One region of the Desulfofarcimen acetoxidans DSM 771 genome, then DNA from elsewhere that is predicted to be linked to it. Evidence: riboswitches for the same ligand, from Rfam matches in the RefSeq annotation. Region 1 holds a riboswitch; the other holds the start of a gene.
What was found. Region 1 has a riboswitch for fluoride ahead of DTOX_RS10765 (dynamin family protein). Riboswitches for the same ligand answer to the same signal wherever they lie in the genome.

Region 1 (7,634 bases):
ACCCTGCCTGTTACTACCATTGATGATGCACTGCAATACTTAACCTGGGATACCTATCGCTGGCGGATTGAGCGGTATCATTATATTTTGAAAAGCGGTTGCCAAGTAGAAAAACTTCAATTAGAAACTAAAGACCGTCTTATGCGTGCTATTGCCGTGTATAGCATGGTAGCTTCTCAATTACTTTGGCTTACTTATCAAGCCAGGCAAACTCCTGATGCACCTTGCACAATTGTTCTTAGTAACAGTGAATGGGGTGCCCTTTACGCTGCTATTCATAAGATAACTATTTTACCCGATAACCCACCAAACTTACAAACAGCAGTACTTTGGATTGCCAAGCTTGGCGGTTTTCTCGGACGTAAAAGGGACGGTTACCCCGGCCTTAAGGTCCTCTGGCGTGGCTTCCGGCGTCTTCAAGATCTAACCACTATGTGGGATCTTTTTCATCCATCTGATACTTGTGGGTAAAGATAAGGGCTAAAGCCAGAGGATTCCGAGGTCGAACCACGAGGGCAGTACAATCACCTCTAAGCAGTCGCTTACGCCGCTGCCTTACTTTTTCTTTTTCTGGGCTACCGGTGGTGGGGTGTATTTAGAACCTGCACCCGGTAGGGATTTAATAATATACCCTTATCCAGGACGGAAAAATCCCCATCCGACCGGTACTTGCGGATGATATTCGCTGCACCGTTGATGTCGGCATGAATAACACAACCGTTTTTTGTTCGATACAACCCCCGCTTAATCCGTCTACCGCTGAAGGTGTATTCATTTTTGTTCGCGGGATCGTACTCCGGCAAAAAATCCTTATCAAGGAAGCTGGCTTTACTGGTGTAGCTTTCCTCTACCTCAATATAGGTGATACCGTACTTATCGCAGATGTTTTTCAGAACACGCCGGAACTTCCAGAGGGGGATTTGTACAAAGTTCTGGTTGTTAACAAGGCCAATGTTGACTCCCCGCTTTTGTTCCTTATTTACACCAACTACCACGGTGCCAATCTCCAGGGAGATACTGAATTCCACAATATGTTTGGCAGCTTTCCGCAAGTAGTCGGTGATAAAGTTTTCCCGGGATACGGCAAGAGCAGCCAGCTTGTAGGTTTCACTCTTAATGTTGTGCAGGTCTTTAATCGACTGCAGTCTGGCTCTTTCTTTGTTATACCACTGGTTGGCGGCCTTGAGTTGCTTGCCGTCAATTAATAAGACATGCCCGGTGGTGGATGCACAGGCAGCCAGGTTATCTACATCCAGATCTATGCCCAGGATGCGATTGTTATCCAGGGAAGGCAGCACTACTGGCTTGTCATGATAGATTATACTCCACTTCAAAGAAGCGGGTCTTATGAGCCGGATTTATGCGTACCTCCCGAATACTGGTTTTATCTAATCGCTCGGGAAACGAAAAGCAAAGGTCACTTTGGATTGTTTTAGATTATATGGAATTATTTTTTAATCATTTATGTAAATTAGTTACTACGTTCTTGGCGTAGCCAACAGTATAGCAGGATATATCCAAATATCATTTTTCTGTACTACTCCTAAAATTATAAAAAGCCAGCAATATCAAGACTTGCTGAGTTCAAAAATAGCTTATAAAACGATAAATTAATTTATTTCGTAAACGTATGCTAGAGGCTTAACTGAAACTATTTTTCAGAATAAAAATATCCGTAAACTTATATGTGAGGGGGATTGTTACATTTGCCAATACTGTGGAATTATAACAAGCATCAATGGTGTTGTTGAGCATATAATTCCTACATATGAAAGGGGTGTTACAAAGCCATATAACCTAGTTTATGCTTGTTAAAAATATAACACTTTGAAACGAAGGCAAGTTCGGATTGCCATGAGTTTTGAAGTTATTACAAAAAATGAATGGAAAGAAAAAGTATTATTAGAGCAGTAAAAAATTTTAGAAAATAAAAATAGTCAATATTAGAAGTCCTCGGAGGGATCTGAAAACATATATGACAGACTACCTTGTCTTAATAATCATAACTTTTCTCATTTAATTCATGAGGGTTTTAATCAACCCGTTTCACCCAAGTTGTCATACTGTGTAAACCATATGTCATTGGGGGGAAGCTATTTTATTTAAGTTGTGGTCACTTGGGCAAGATCAAGAAAAAAGTAGAGAATATCTTTCTGACCCAACCAAGTATGCGGCATATTATAGTTTATATATAAGTGGAAGTTATATTTAGAAGTATATGGGGGATGGATAAATGGATTTTGCAGCTATTATTCAGGACAAAATAAAAAAAATCAATGCATATGAAAAAATTAAAGGGATCTCATCAGTTATGACACATATTGAAAGAGCATTAATGTATTTTGAAAATGGAGTTAAGAAACTTGACGACGAATATTTTAATGATGTTATATATAGGACAAATCAAGCTTATGAGGGAATTCTAAAAGAAGCCTATAAAGTATTTACACAAAGAAACTTAAATGCCATAACACCTTATAGAATAGAGGAGTATTTTTCAGAGAATCAAGTTTTTAATGAACGAGTAAAAAATTTATTTTCTGAGTACAGAAAAAATTGGAGAAATTCTTCAACTCACGATTATTCATTATCATTTACTGAAGAAGAAGCAGTACTTGCAATTAATACAGTAATGTCATTTATTTATCTATTAATAAACCAAATCTCAGAGAAAATTGCTTATAATAAGCAGATGTCAAATATGGCGGCAGCATTTGAACAAGTTATGGGGCGCGTTAATAGATTGAAGAAAGAATTCGATGAATATGTGATTGATTTGCTTTTGGATTTTACTATTGATATGAAAACTGGAGATTTATCTTCAGTGATTAATGAATATGAGATTGCAGGCAAGTTAAATGCTTTTTTGAATTATACTGCCTCAGAAATATATATATATAGAGATATTACTGTTGGAGAGAAAGAAAGATATAGACCTGACTTTATTTTAGAACAAGATGGCAAGAAGATTATTCTTGAATTAAAAAGAGGTTTAGCATTGGGAGGAGAGCAAGCAGCAATGGAACAGCTTCAAGTATACTTAGAGGCTGCTAGACTTGATACGGGAATTTTATTTGTACCTGGCACTGTCATAAAAGAATATGATGTTAAAACCGAGAAGATAAATAAGGATGATATGTTTTACAAACTTATAAAGATTACACCGAGAGGATCGCAGTGATCATATACAATATATTAATACATGATGATAAGAATTGTATCGAATGATGCTTTCAAGAAATCAATTATGCTTTATTAGAGTTGTTATTTTTGACTAGGGGAAATAGGTTTCTATTAGAGTGAATTTATTGGCAAATAGTGGTTTAATCTGATTATTACCTGGGCTTATAAGTTAAATAACTTCGAAGAGCGGTATTATAAACTAATTAAAATTAAAAAAGTTTGCCTGATATAACATGTGTGATATAATTAAGTTAACTTTATGGCGATGGAGTTCGCCTAATGCTGTGAAGCTAATGGCTCCTACCTGACAAATGTTAAGGTAGGAGCCATTTTGTTTTTTATCTCTGTGATTTATAAATATGTAGGCTTATGGAGTATGGCGATCAGATAAGTGTTCAGGTATGTTTTAAGGACGGAAACTCAAGAGAAATAGGTATAAAGGATCTTCCCCTGTTTGTTACTGAGGAAAAGAATCCGGAAAACGAGAAACAGGTTCGTTACGTTACAGTCACCTATCCTTCTGATTATTTAAAAGATGGACTGATATTGATTGATACGCCAGGTGTTGGTTCAATTTACCGGAATAATGATGACGAAACATATAGTTATTTACCCAAAATGGATGCCGCTATTTTTCTTATCTCTGTTGATCCCCCAATAAGTCGGGCAGAAATTGAATTTTTACAGGCTATTAATCAATATTCGGCCAAGACTTTTTTTATATTAAATAAAATTGATTATTTAGATGATTCCGGTGTGGAGGAGGCCTTAAGGTTTTCTGAAAAAGTACTGTCTTCCCACGCAAAGTTTGATAACCCGGTTATTTGCCCGTTATCGGCTAAGTTTGCCCTGGAGGGTAGGATAAAAGGTGATGAGGAGATGCTGGAAAAAAGCAGACTCCCACAATTCAACCAAATACTGCGGGATTTTTTAATGAAGGAAAAGGGTAATACAATTATTGGGGTAGGCGTAACCAAAGCTTTAAATGCTGTATCAGAACTCAGTATGGGTATTAATTTGGAAGTTAAGGCTTTAAATACGCCTGTTCATGAGTTGTTGGAGAAAATTGATTTGTTTGACCAGGCTATACTTAAAATGCACCAGGAACAACAGGACAATATGTATATTCTTGATGGGGAGATTAAAAAACTTCTACAAGAATTAGAAGCAATTATTAATCTATATAAGGAAGAGAGAATACGTTTCTTCGATAAAGAGATTGAGAGATTGAATCAAGAATATAAGGATTTGTCTTCTCGCCGGCTAATGGAACAAATAACCGGGTATGTCAATATGGAAACTGAAAAAATCCTCAATCAATGGCTCCCTGAGGTAGAGGCTGAAGTTATTCGTAAATACGAGAAAATGGTTAGCCGTTTTATTGATAAGACAAACCATCTGCTGAAAGTAGTTATACACCAGGCGGCTGAAATTTTTGACATACCGGTTATGGGTTTTACCGGAGTGGAAACACTTCAGGAATATGGTAGCTTGTTTTATTCTATTGGTGAAGAAATAACCTCTATGTACTATTATATTGATGCTGTTAAAATGCAATCATTATTGCCCAGGTTTATTTCCGGCCAAATAATTTTAAAAGAGTTGCATAAGAAAACTGAAAACCAACTTGACAAAAATTGCGGGCGCATCAGACATCACCTGGCAGAAAAGGTCGAGGTAAGCAGTAGGCGTTTTAAAGTCTTGCTGGAGGGTAAGATTAACTCTGCTATTTCAGGTACTAAGGAGGCACTAAAACGCGCCGTGGATAAAAAACGAGAGAGTGAAAATGAGATAACTTTAACAGAAAATTCTTTGCAGAAAACGTTAGGACAGTTGGACGAAATCAAGCGAAAACTGTTAACAATAAAGCAAGAAATCACTACTATATAGTATTAAGGGAGGAGTAAATATGTCAAAGATTCAGCAAGTCATTGCCAGAGAAATCCTTGATTCAAGGGGGAACCCAACGATAGAGGTGGATGTTGTATTGGAAAACGGGAGCCGGGGCCGGGCTGCTGTTCCCTCCGGTGCCTCCACTGGTACACGAGAGGCACTGGAGCTAAGGGATGGGGACAAGGATCGTTTTCATGGTAAAGGAGTTCTTAGAGCAGTAGAAAACGTCAACCGGGAAATTGCCCAAGAAATCAACGGTCTAGATGCAGTGGATCAGCGAGGGTTGGATCATCTTATGATCAAGCTTGATGGTACCGAAAACAAAGAGCGCTTAGGGGCAAATGCCATCCTGGGGGTTTCCCTGGCAGTAGCCAGAGCTGCAGCGGATTTTTTTGGGGTACCTCTTTATCAGTATCTGGGAGGGATGGGAGCCTGGGAATTACCGGTGCCTATGATGAATATAGTTAATGGTGGGCAGCATGCCGACAACATCATTGACACCCAAGAGTTCATGATTGTACCGGCAGGTTTTACTGATTACAAATCAGCCTTGCGTGCCGGGTCTGAGACCTTTCACTCTTTGAAAGCACTCTTAAAAGAAAATGGCTATAGTACAGCCGTGGGGGATGAAGGAGGTTTTGCACCGAATATCGAGTCCACCGAAAAAGCTTTGCAATTTATCATACAAGCTATTGAAAGGGCGGGGTACCATCCAGGAAAGGAAATTTTTCTCGCCTTAGATGTAGCTGCCAGCGAATTTTACAAGGGAGGCAGATATCATTTTGAGGGAAAGGTGTTAAACAGTGGGGCAATGATTGATTATTACGGAGATCTTCTTGGCAAATATCCCATTATTACCTTAGAAGATGGCTTATCCGAGGAAGACTGGGCCGGTTGGGAAAAACTTACCCAAAAACTAGGCTCCAAGGTACAACTGGTGGGGGACGATATTTTTGTCACCAACCCGGCCATCTTTAAGAAGGGTATTGAGCGGAGCATTGGTAATGCTATTTTAATCAAGTTAAACCAGATTGGTACCTTAACTGAAACAATGGAAACCTGCAAACTGGCCAAGGAACACCGTTACCGTACCGTGGTTTCGCACCGCTCAGGGGAAACCGATGACACCTTCATCAGTGACCTGGTGGTGGGACTGTCCCTGGGGCAGATTAAGACAGGTTCTTTGAGCCGGGGCGAGCGGGTAGCCAAGTACAATCAGTTATTACGCATTGAGGAGCAAATTCAAAGCCCGGCTTTTGCTGGTCCGGTACTTTTGAAAGAGTTAAATCGAGTTTAACGAGTGTGGTGATTGTGTGTTTAATATTATCTTAACCGGACTTACCAGTCTGTTTACCGATATTGGCAGTGAAATGGTATATCCACTGATTCCCCTCTTTCTGGTGAGTCAACTGGGGGCTACCCCAACTGTTGTGGGAGTGATTGAGGGGTTTGGCCCTTCGGTTACTTTCTACTTTGGTACCCTTACTGGGATATTAGCCATGGCCGGACTGTTGGTGGTGCTGGGTCAGTTGTCTGGTAACAGGAAGGCGCAGAGCATGGAATTATGATTTTGTGGAATTTCATAGCCATCGTAATTATTGAGCTATTATAAGGTTTTGGAAACCAAATAAAATGATGTAAGATTTAAGACTCAATACTGACATAACATTTTAATGTGGTATTATATATTAAATTAATAGGCGATGAGTCTTGCCTAACGCTGAAAAGCTAATGGCTTCTACCGGGTAAATGCCACGGGAGAAGTCTTTTTTTATTTAGAAATATAATAATTTTACTATTTATAGATTTGTCATGTAACTTTCAGCCTATGTAGTTAAGTATTTAAGTGCTAGGGTAATATGTCAAGAGGGAATTTAAAAACATATTTTTCCTTGTTTTTGGGTATAAAAAATTAACCACCACAGAAACACCCAAAAATTCCTGTTGCGGCTATAAAATTATTCCCTGATATTAAGGCATAATCTTAAAATATGGTTATTGTTTGCACCAATAAAGCTCAGGGAAAAACATATATTGGTGCACAAATAATATTTCAGTGCATCACCACTCTTTTACCTGTGGATAACTATGATAATTAATATTCCTAGCCAGTTGGCAGCAGACAACCGCAGGAATATTAATCAGCACCGTTACCGCAGTTATTTAAACAGCTATCCCCTGTCCGACCTGTAAAGCTGGTTCTTTGAAAGTAAGGAAAAAACCGGCCTTACAAACTTCCTAGCTGTAAGAACCTGAGCTCGTTTATGGGCATGTTTTTTTGATTCTTGAAATTTTTTTTGATAGTAAGCTCGGTACTCGTCATTATGTCTCCTCAAACTGTCCGCAGCTTCTATCAGATAATACCTGAGATACCGGTTTCCAGCCCTATTCAGGGGTTTATCTTCACCGTCAAATTCGCCGGATTGATTGCTATTCCAGGTGATACCTGAAAATTTAGCTAACTGGGACTGATCTTCGAACTTGTTAATATCCCCAATTTCAGAGATAATGCCGGCGGAAAACACTGGCCCAATTCCCTTGATTGACATCAATGGATT
Region 2 (7,634 bases), 510 kb from region 1:
ATGACTTGTTTGTTTACTATTATTCATTAAGAAGTTAATTTCCTCGTCAAAACCACGTACATTATTTAAACCGGTTAAAAAGTCTTGTTTTGCCTCAGACCTAAATTTCCTGTATAAGGAATTTAATTTTATATGAAACTCAGTAAGATAATACATAAAATAAGTTACTATTATAGTTCCAATAGAGAAATAAAGCAGAACCTTTACTAACACGTTATTATTCGTTAATACTAGATAAAATGCGATAGAGCTAATAAATATAGCATAGATTACACATATTGCATACTTTTTCCGCATACTGAAAGACTGTCTACATATAAAACTGAATCCAATTGCCATAAAACTAATATTAATTAATGCTGCTATGGAGGAATCTGTTAGACCGAAGTATAGAACTCTAAAGCTTCCTATTATCATACAAGTTATTATAGCCGATACAGGCCCACCATAAATAGCTGACCATATAGCAGCGACATTTCGGAAATCAACAATAATATTAGGTAAAACTTGAATACTAAAGATCATCAATATAATTCCTAATACTCCTGAACATATTCCAAAAATAATTCGGCTACTAATTGGAGATGAATGAACCAGTTCCTTTTCTCTAAACATATGGGCAGTTATGCTTATTGCTGATATAATAATTGTAAAGTTAACAAATAATTGTCTAAACATGATTAACCTCAATTGGTATATTTTTACATAATATTATAACATTGATAATTTTAACAGTAAACTACTTTATATCCATTCAAAAAGCAAATGTTGTTTTAATTCCACCGAGTAAAGCAGAATGTTTTATTATTTTGGCTGCAAGAAAGTAGCTTTAAGCCACTTTCTTGCTTAAAAATTTGTTTGTTAACCGGATTGTTGATAAAAAATTCAGGGAGGCTGATTTATTCGCCTCCTTTGCTTTGTCAATATATTATTGACTTATTTTGATATTTCTTTGCCAAATATCGCGACATATTGTTGAAAGGGAATAAATTTAAAACCATTCCATTGTAATATTGTCTCAACATAACCTAAAGCATCCGCATTATATCTGCCTGCAATACGTTGCACAGCATATAATTCATAAGTTCCATTCCTTTCAATATCAATAGGCCACAGGCTGCTTAGAGGATTTACCCATCCTTCTATAGGTTTTTTAAGCTTACCGTTTTCATAATATATTTCTGATAAATAATCCTGACCTTTATATTTTATATCTATTGTATATATTGTATTTAAGGTTATGCTTATTATGTCGACCTTATAATAGTCTCTGTAAATTACTTTGTACTTGTATGTTCTGTTAAAATCATTATAATTAAATAGTATTTTCGGTTTATTATTTAAAAACGAATATACGTAGTGATATTGTACACCTCCACTACCCCCTGAATCCATACTTACTAAAATGTCAAGAGTATCATCTCCGGTAAAATCACCTAAAAAAAGTGTTGGGTTATAGCCCGCATTGGTTTCAAGAGGTATTTTATAAACATTGTCGTTTTTGCCGTCAATTATAACTAACGTGATGTCTTGAACAAAGGGACTATCAGGTGTCTTGTTGCCAGTTAAATAAATTATATCAGGAATTTTATCACCGTTTACGTCTCCTTGTTTGTAATCAAATGTTATCATCATTTTTTATCACTCCATATTAGAGATACGAATTTATAACACTATATTATTTATAACTGGAAATAGTGAATACTTCAAACCTATAAATTATCAAATTATGGATTTATATTACCATATGAATAAAATGATTTTGAAGATATGTTGCAAAGCGGTAAACCGATTCTGTTTTTACATGGCTGGCCAGTAAATCTCAAAATATTTGAATATCAATTTAATCATCTTCCCCAAATGGGATATCGATGCATCGAAATGGATTTTGGTTGATTTGGTAATCCAGGTAAGTATTGGTGGGGTTATAATTGCGTTTTTTTGCTCTAAAATAAACTTTTTGTTAAAACCCTAAAATTTAATTGCTGAATATAACTTGTTTTATGCTATAATAAAAAAAATGTATGGCGATGGAGCTCGCCTAATGCTGTTAAGCTGATGGCTCCTACCAGGACAAATGTTCAGGTAGGAGTCTTATTGTTTTTTTATAAAAATGATAACCAGGGCGATTTTTCATGGAATTTAAGGTGAATAGTATAATAATAACAAAGTGATTTTTGGAGTTTGCTTTTAGAGTATGATAGACATATTTGGCGCTGGTTGCTGATTCTGTGCCTGCTCAGAATAGCGCCACCGTAATGTCACCATAACGGGGTTGCGTGCGATGCCGGTAGGGGGCGGCGTGTTATCTTCGTCTTTTATAGCAGGTTTTTTGTGGAAGTACATGGGGCCTCAGTACACTTTTTATTTCGGGGCAATTACCGGTTTTTTAGTTGTTTTAGAAAGGCTGTAGTTTTGAATGAAATCAAATAATAATAAGGGGGAGAATTATGAGTTATAAAATATTAGTTGCTTTTGACGGCTCTGATGGTTCCGTGAACGCGGCGAATTTTGGTTTTAATATGGCTTATTATTTACCGGACGTTATTATAGAGGTAATAACAGTTTTTACCTTTACTGAGGAAGAGGCATTTTTTTTAGGTGTTAATCCAGAAATGTTTTATAAATCTGAAAAAGAAAAAGCGGAAAAAATTAACTCTATATTTTTAAAAAAAACTGATACTAACAATATCCCTTTTAGTTTAAGTGTCTTAGATGGCAATCCTGCTAAAGAAATAGTTAAATATGCTATTGAAGAAGGGTTTAATCATATTATCATGGGATCAAGGGGCTGGGGAAAAATAAGAAAGCTTCTGATGGGGAGTGTTTGCAAGAAGGTTCTGGAAAATTCACATTGCTCAGTAACAGTAGTAAAATAAATTTAATGGGAGAGCAAAAATGAAAAGTATATTAAGTGTAGGTGTCGGTGGTACCATAGGTGCACTCGCAAGATATTATTTTACTGTTCCTTTAAATTCAAACAGCTGGTTTCCCTTCGGGACATTTGCAGTTAATATGATAGGAAGCTTTATACTTGTCTTTTTTTTAACTGTGATATTGGAATATATACAAAGCACGTCTTATCTTGTACTGGCTGTATCAACAGGTTTTGTCGGAGCTTTTACAACATTTTCTTCTCTGAGTGTCGAGGCAGTAAAAATAGCTCAGTATTCTCCGGTTAATAGTTTACTATATATTTGTTCCAGTTTTGTATTTGGTTTTATTTTAGCTTTTATAGGCAGATTAACTGGAAAGGTATTAATAGCCAATCTAAAGAGAGAAACGGAGAGCACAGAAGGGGCTGATGTATGTGAATGATGCTCTGTTGGTTGGAATTGGCGGCTTTTTGGGCGCTAACAGCAGATATTTATTAAGTAAAATAATAAATAAATATTGGAAAAAAAGTTATCCTATAGCTACATTTTTAATTAATATATTGGGGAGTTTTTTGTTAGGACTTGTAGTCATGCACCCAGTAGCCAGCAAGATTTTACAAGCTGACTTGAAATACGGGATAGGTATAGGTTTTATGGGTGCTTTTACAACGTTTTCAACTTTTGAGTTTGAAGTCCTGCAGCTGGTAGAAAATAAAAAGATCTTTATTGCCTCTCTATACATCGTCTTAAGTTTTCTTATAGGTTTTATTCTTGCCTGGTTTGCATCGCAAAATATATAACAGATCTATTAACCATTTGTTTTTTATATTATTATGGCAGGAAGATTGCGGATGAACGAATTTGGGACTTTGAATCAAAAACTATTGGTTGGAATCAATGCAATTATAAAACTGGCACAGCTCAGGGAAAAGAATAAACTAATCGCCTATTGAAATAATGTCTATGTATTTAGCGGTTAGTCATTTTTTATAGAATTTTTATTGATAATATTACTTGCCTTGTTTCCTACCTTTCTGAAATAATATTTTTGAAAGAGAAATGTATTTAATAAGCCAATAAAAATTAATAAGAGGCCAAAAATAACGCTTAAAAACTCATTAGAGAATATATGTATCAGTCCTTTTTGGGGTTATTACGTTATGTTTTACTGGAACTTAAAAAATATGTGTTTTTAAATAATAATTCTTCAATTATTCATATAATAAACACCTATAAAACACATTTAAATTTTATAATTAACTTATTCAATTCCTTAACCTATATTTTATGCTCTAGGAAATTATGCTTATAATAAAGATGTGGATAAGTTATTGTATAATAAAGTGCAAATTTATATTGCACAAGCAATGTCAGCACTACATAATCAACCATAAAATGTCAGCCGCCAAGTCAATCTTGAACAACAGTTAAAATTAATACAAATAACTGCAAGAAAATCACCCGAAATTATAAACGGGTGATTTTCTTTGTATAGTTGTTTTTTTATTCCGCCATGGTAAAGACTTAATCGAAAACTGCCGCTATTTTAGCCAGATGGTTAGCAGATTTTATTCTTCGTATTAGATATTTAATTTGGGTTTACTGGCGATGCCCGGCATAACAGGATGAATTTTAATAGTATTTTTAATATTCTCGGGGATAAAATACTATCAAAATTTGATCAAGGGGGATATTAAATGGCTGCAGAATTGGGAGCACATGAATCTGTTCAATTGCATGAAGTTTTAACATGTTTAGTTGATGGGATTAATAAGTTTCAGCTTTATAGACCACATGTGCAGGATCCTCAATTGCGTTCTATCTTGGATAAACAGATTGGCTTTATGAATCAGGAATATAACAACATGGTTCAAACAGTAATTCACCACAGTAAAGGTGAAGCTATTCCATATCGCAGGGTAAAAAATATAACTCCTTCATATGGACTAAAGAATCCGTCACCCCTAACTCCAAATACTTCAGCAGATGAAATGGATGACAGAGATGTTAGCAGCGGAATGCTGGGGGCTCATAAAGCATCCGCAGTGCTTAAAATGACTGCTTCTTTAGAATTTGCAGACCCTACAATCAGACGCATGTTACAGCAAGGTGCCATTAACTGCAGTGAACAGGCTTTTGAGATCTGGTATTATATGAATCAGAGAGGTTATTACCAGGTACCGACAATGAAGCAAATGACTACCCAAACAATGATTAATAGTTTCAATACGGGCCATGTTCCACAATATAGTTGAATTTGCATATAATATACTAAATCCAACTTTTACGGCACTGTGGAAAAAAATGATTTAATGACAAAAGGCGGCTGATCTACCCTAACATATTGGGTTTACAGTCGCTTTTTCCGTTTAGTCGTGGTTTTGCAAGGAGATTCTTTCAACAAGCTCCTTAAGAATAGTAATCTGAAAGCTTTTTAAAAAATAATTTTAAATGATTACAAACTAAGCAGGATTTTAACTAATTAATAGCGAACTTATTTTTAACACCCTAAGTAAATCAGGAAATTATGCTTATGATGGATTTGTGGATAAGTTAAGTTAGTATTGTATAATTTCCAACGAAATTCCCATGCTGCGGTGCAGCACTGTGGAGAATGAAAATGGTACTTCTGAGTTTATTTTCAGATAGCGCGAGTGCCTGTGGCTACTCGAAAGTCGCTTAAGGCGACTTTCTTGCTTTACTAAATTAATAAGCAATACTAATAAAACAAAAAAACTATTTAACCGGAGGGGGGATAGTCATGAGTATAAAGGGAACTCAGACTGAGAAAAATTTGTTAATGGCTTTTGCAGGTGAGTCGCAGGCCAGGAACCGCTACACATATTTTGCTGCTAAGGCCAAAAAGGAAGGTTATGAGCAAATTTCAGCTATATTTCTGGAAACAGCCGAACACGAAAAAGAACACGCCAAACGATTTTTTAAGTTTTTGGAGGGTGGAGATTTAGAGATTACTGCTGCTTTTCCTGCCGGTATTATTTCTGATACAGCTGCTAATTTAAGGAGTGCAGCTTCAGGTGAGAATCACGAATACTCGCATTTATATCCGGAATTTGCAAAAGTTGCTGAAGAAGAAGGCTTTCCGATTATTGCCGCGGTTTTTAGGGCAGTTATGGTGGCCGAGACATATCACGAGAAAAGATTTTTGAGCTTGCTGGCAAATATTGAGCAGGATAAAGTGTTTAAACGTGAACAAGCGGTAATATGGAAATGCCGGAATTGCGGCAATTTGCATGAAGGTACTGAAGCACCGGATTCTTGTCCTGCTTGTGCCCATCCCAAAAGCTTTTTTGAAATAAAAGCTGACAATTACTAATAATTAATCAGACAGATAGTAAGATTTAATTTCTGATCCGGGTTATTATATTTTAATACTATCTAATAGTTCTAATATTATAATGAGTATTAATGGAGGAGGTTTATAATTGAGTAAAATCTGCCTTGTTGCTTTTAACGGCGAGCCTATGTGTTTTGTGCATGTTTTATTAAATGCGTTCGATTTTAAGCAAAAAGGTTATGCTGTTACAATAGTAGTTGAGGGTTCTGCCTGTAAGTTGGTTAAGGATCTGGCTGAAGAAACAAATCCTTTTCATGCTATGTGGGAGCAAGCTAAAAATGATAGTTTAATTTCTGCTGTGTGCCGGGCTTGCTGCATAAAGATGAACAGTATCGAATCAGCACAGAGTCAGGGATTGCCTCTTGAGGCTGATATGAAAGGTCATGTTGCTCTTGAGAAATATATTAAAGCTGGATTTACTTTAATAACATTTTAAGGATTAAGAACGATATACGTGTTAATAATAAAAAAACCGGAGGTATTTCTTGTGACTAAATTATTGCAAATTTATAAGTGTAATGTATGTGGAAATATTGTTGAGGTTGTAAACACCGGCAGAGGGCAATTAGTTTGCTGCCAGCAGAATATGGAGTTGAAAACCGAGAACACACAGGATGCGGCTAAAGAAAAACACGTTCCGGTTGTTGAAATTTTAGGCAACAAGGTAACCGTTAAAGTCGGCAGTGTAACCCATCCTATGGAAGTAAAGCATTACATTGAGTGGATTGAAGTAATTGCCGATGGTAAAGCATATATGCAATTTCTAAATCCCGGTGATGTTCCAGAGGCAGAATTTGAAGTTACAGGTGAAAATATTACAGCCAGAGCATATTGTAATTTGCACGGTCTTTGGAAAGCTTAAAGTGATCTAGGGGGTGATGTATGTGGATACACGAGCGCTTTTTAAACTCAGTTACGGTTTGTACATTGTTACATCAAAAATTGCGGATCGGTATAATGGGCAGATTGCAAATACTGTTTTTCAAATCTCCGGTACACCGAATACGATAGCTGTCAGTATTAATAAGAACAACCTTACAAATGAATTTATACGTGAGAGTAAATTATTTGTAGTTTCAGTACTTTCTCAGGAGAGTCCACTGTCCTTGATTGGCCATTTTGGCTTTAAATCAGGACGTGATATTGATAAGTTAGCCGGTGTAAAGTATGAAATAACTGAAAACGGCATACCATATATTACACAAACTACTTTATCTTATATGGAAGCCAGAGTATTTCAAGAAGTGGATGCCGGAACTCATACTATTTTTATCGGGGAGTTAATTGGTGCCGAGATATTTGGAGAAGGTATTCCTATGACTTATGATTATTATCATAAGTTAAAGTCGGGGATTATTTCTTCAACTTCTGCCGGTGTGGCTGAACCGGTAATAGAAGAGGTA

Region 2: another riboswitch for fluoride. It lies ahead of DTOX_RS13250 (universal stress protein); the one in region 1 lies ahead of DTOX_RS10765 (dynamin family protein).

Annotation. Positions count from the first base shown of each region.
Region 1 is NC_013216.1:2,363,598-2,371,231, reverse strand. Features, by position in the region: gene DTOX_RS10780 (IS4 family transposase) at 1-471, shown strand, start outside; gene DTOX_RS10775 (RNA-guided endonuclease TnpB family protein) at 576-1,334, opposite strand; gene DTOX_RS10770 (GxxExxY protein) at 2,234-3,181, shown strand; fluoride riboswitch at 3,436-3,493, shown strand; gene DTOX_RS10765 (dynamin family protein) at 3,553-5,073, shown strand; gene eno (phosphopyruvate hydratase) at 5,093-6,373, shown strand; gene DTOX_RS23915 (hypothetical protein) at 6,390-6,644, shown strand; gene DTOX_RS10750 (IS110 family RNA-guided transposase) at 7,248-7,634, opposite strand, start outside.
Region 2 is NC_013216.1:2,870,853-2,878,486, reverse strand. Features, by position in the region: gene DTOX_RS13260 (diguanylate cyclase) at 1-678, opposite strand, end outside; gene DTOX_RS13255 (FG-GAP repeat domain-containing protein) at 937-1,635, opposite strand; fluoride riboswitch at 2,018-2,075, shown strand; gene DTOX_RS13250 (universal stress protein) at 2,451-2,879, shown strand; gene DTOX_RS13245 (fluoride efflux transporter FluC) at 2,899-3,318, shown strand; gene crcB (fluoride efflux transporter CrcB) at 3,305-3,676, shown strand; gene DTOX_RS13235 (spore coat protein) at 4,574-5,131, shown strand; gene rbr (rubrerythrin) at 5,638-6,210, shown strand; gene DTOX_RS13225 (hypothetical protein) at 6,320-6,667, shown strand; gene DTOX_RS13220 (desulfoferrodoxin) at 6,719-7,093, shown strand; gene rd (rubredoxin) at 7,110-7,634, shown strand, end outside.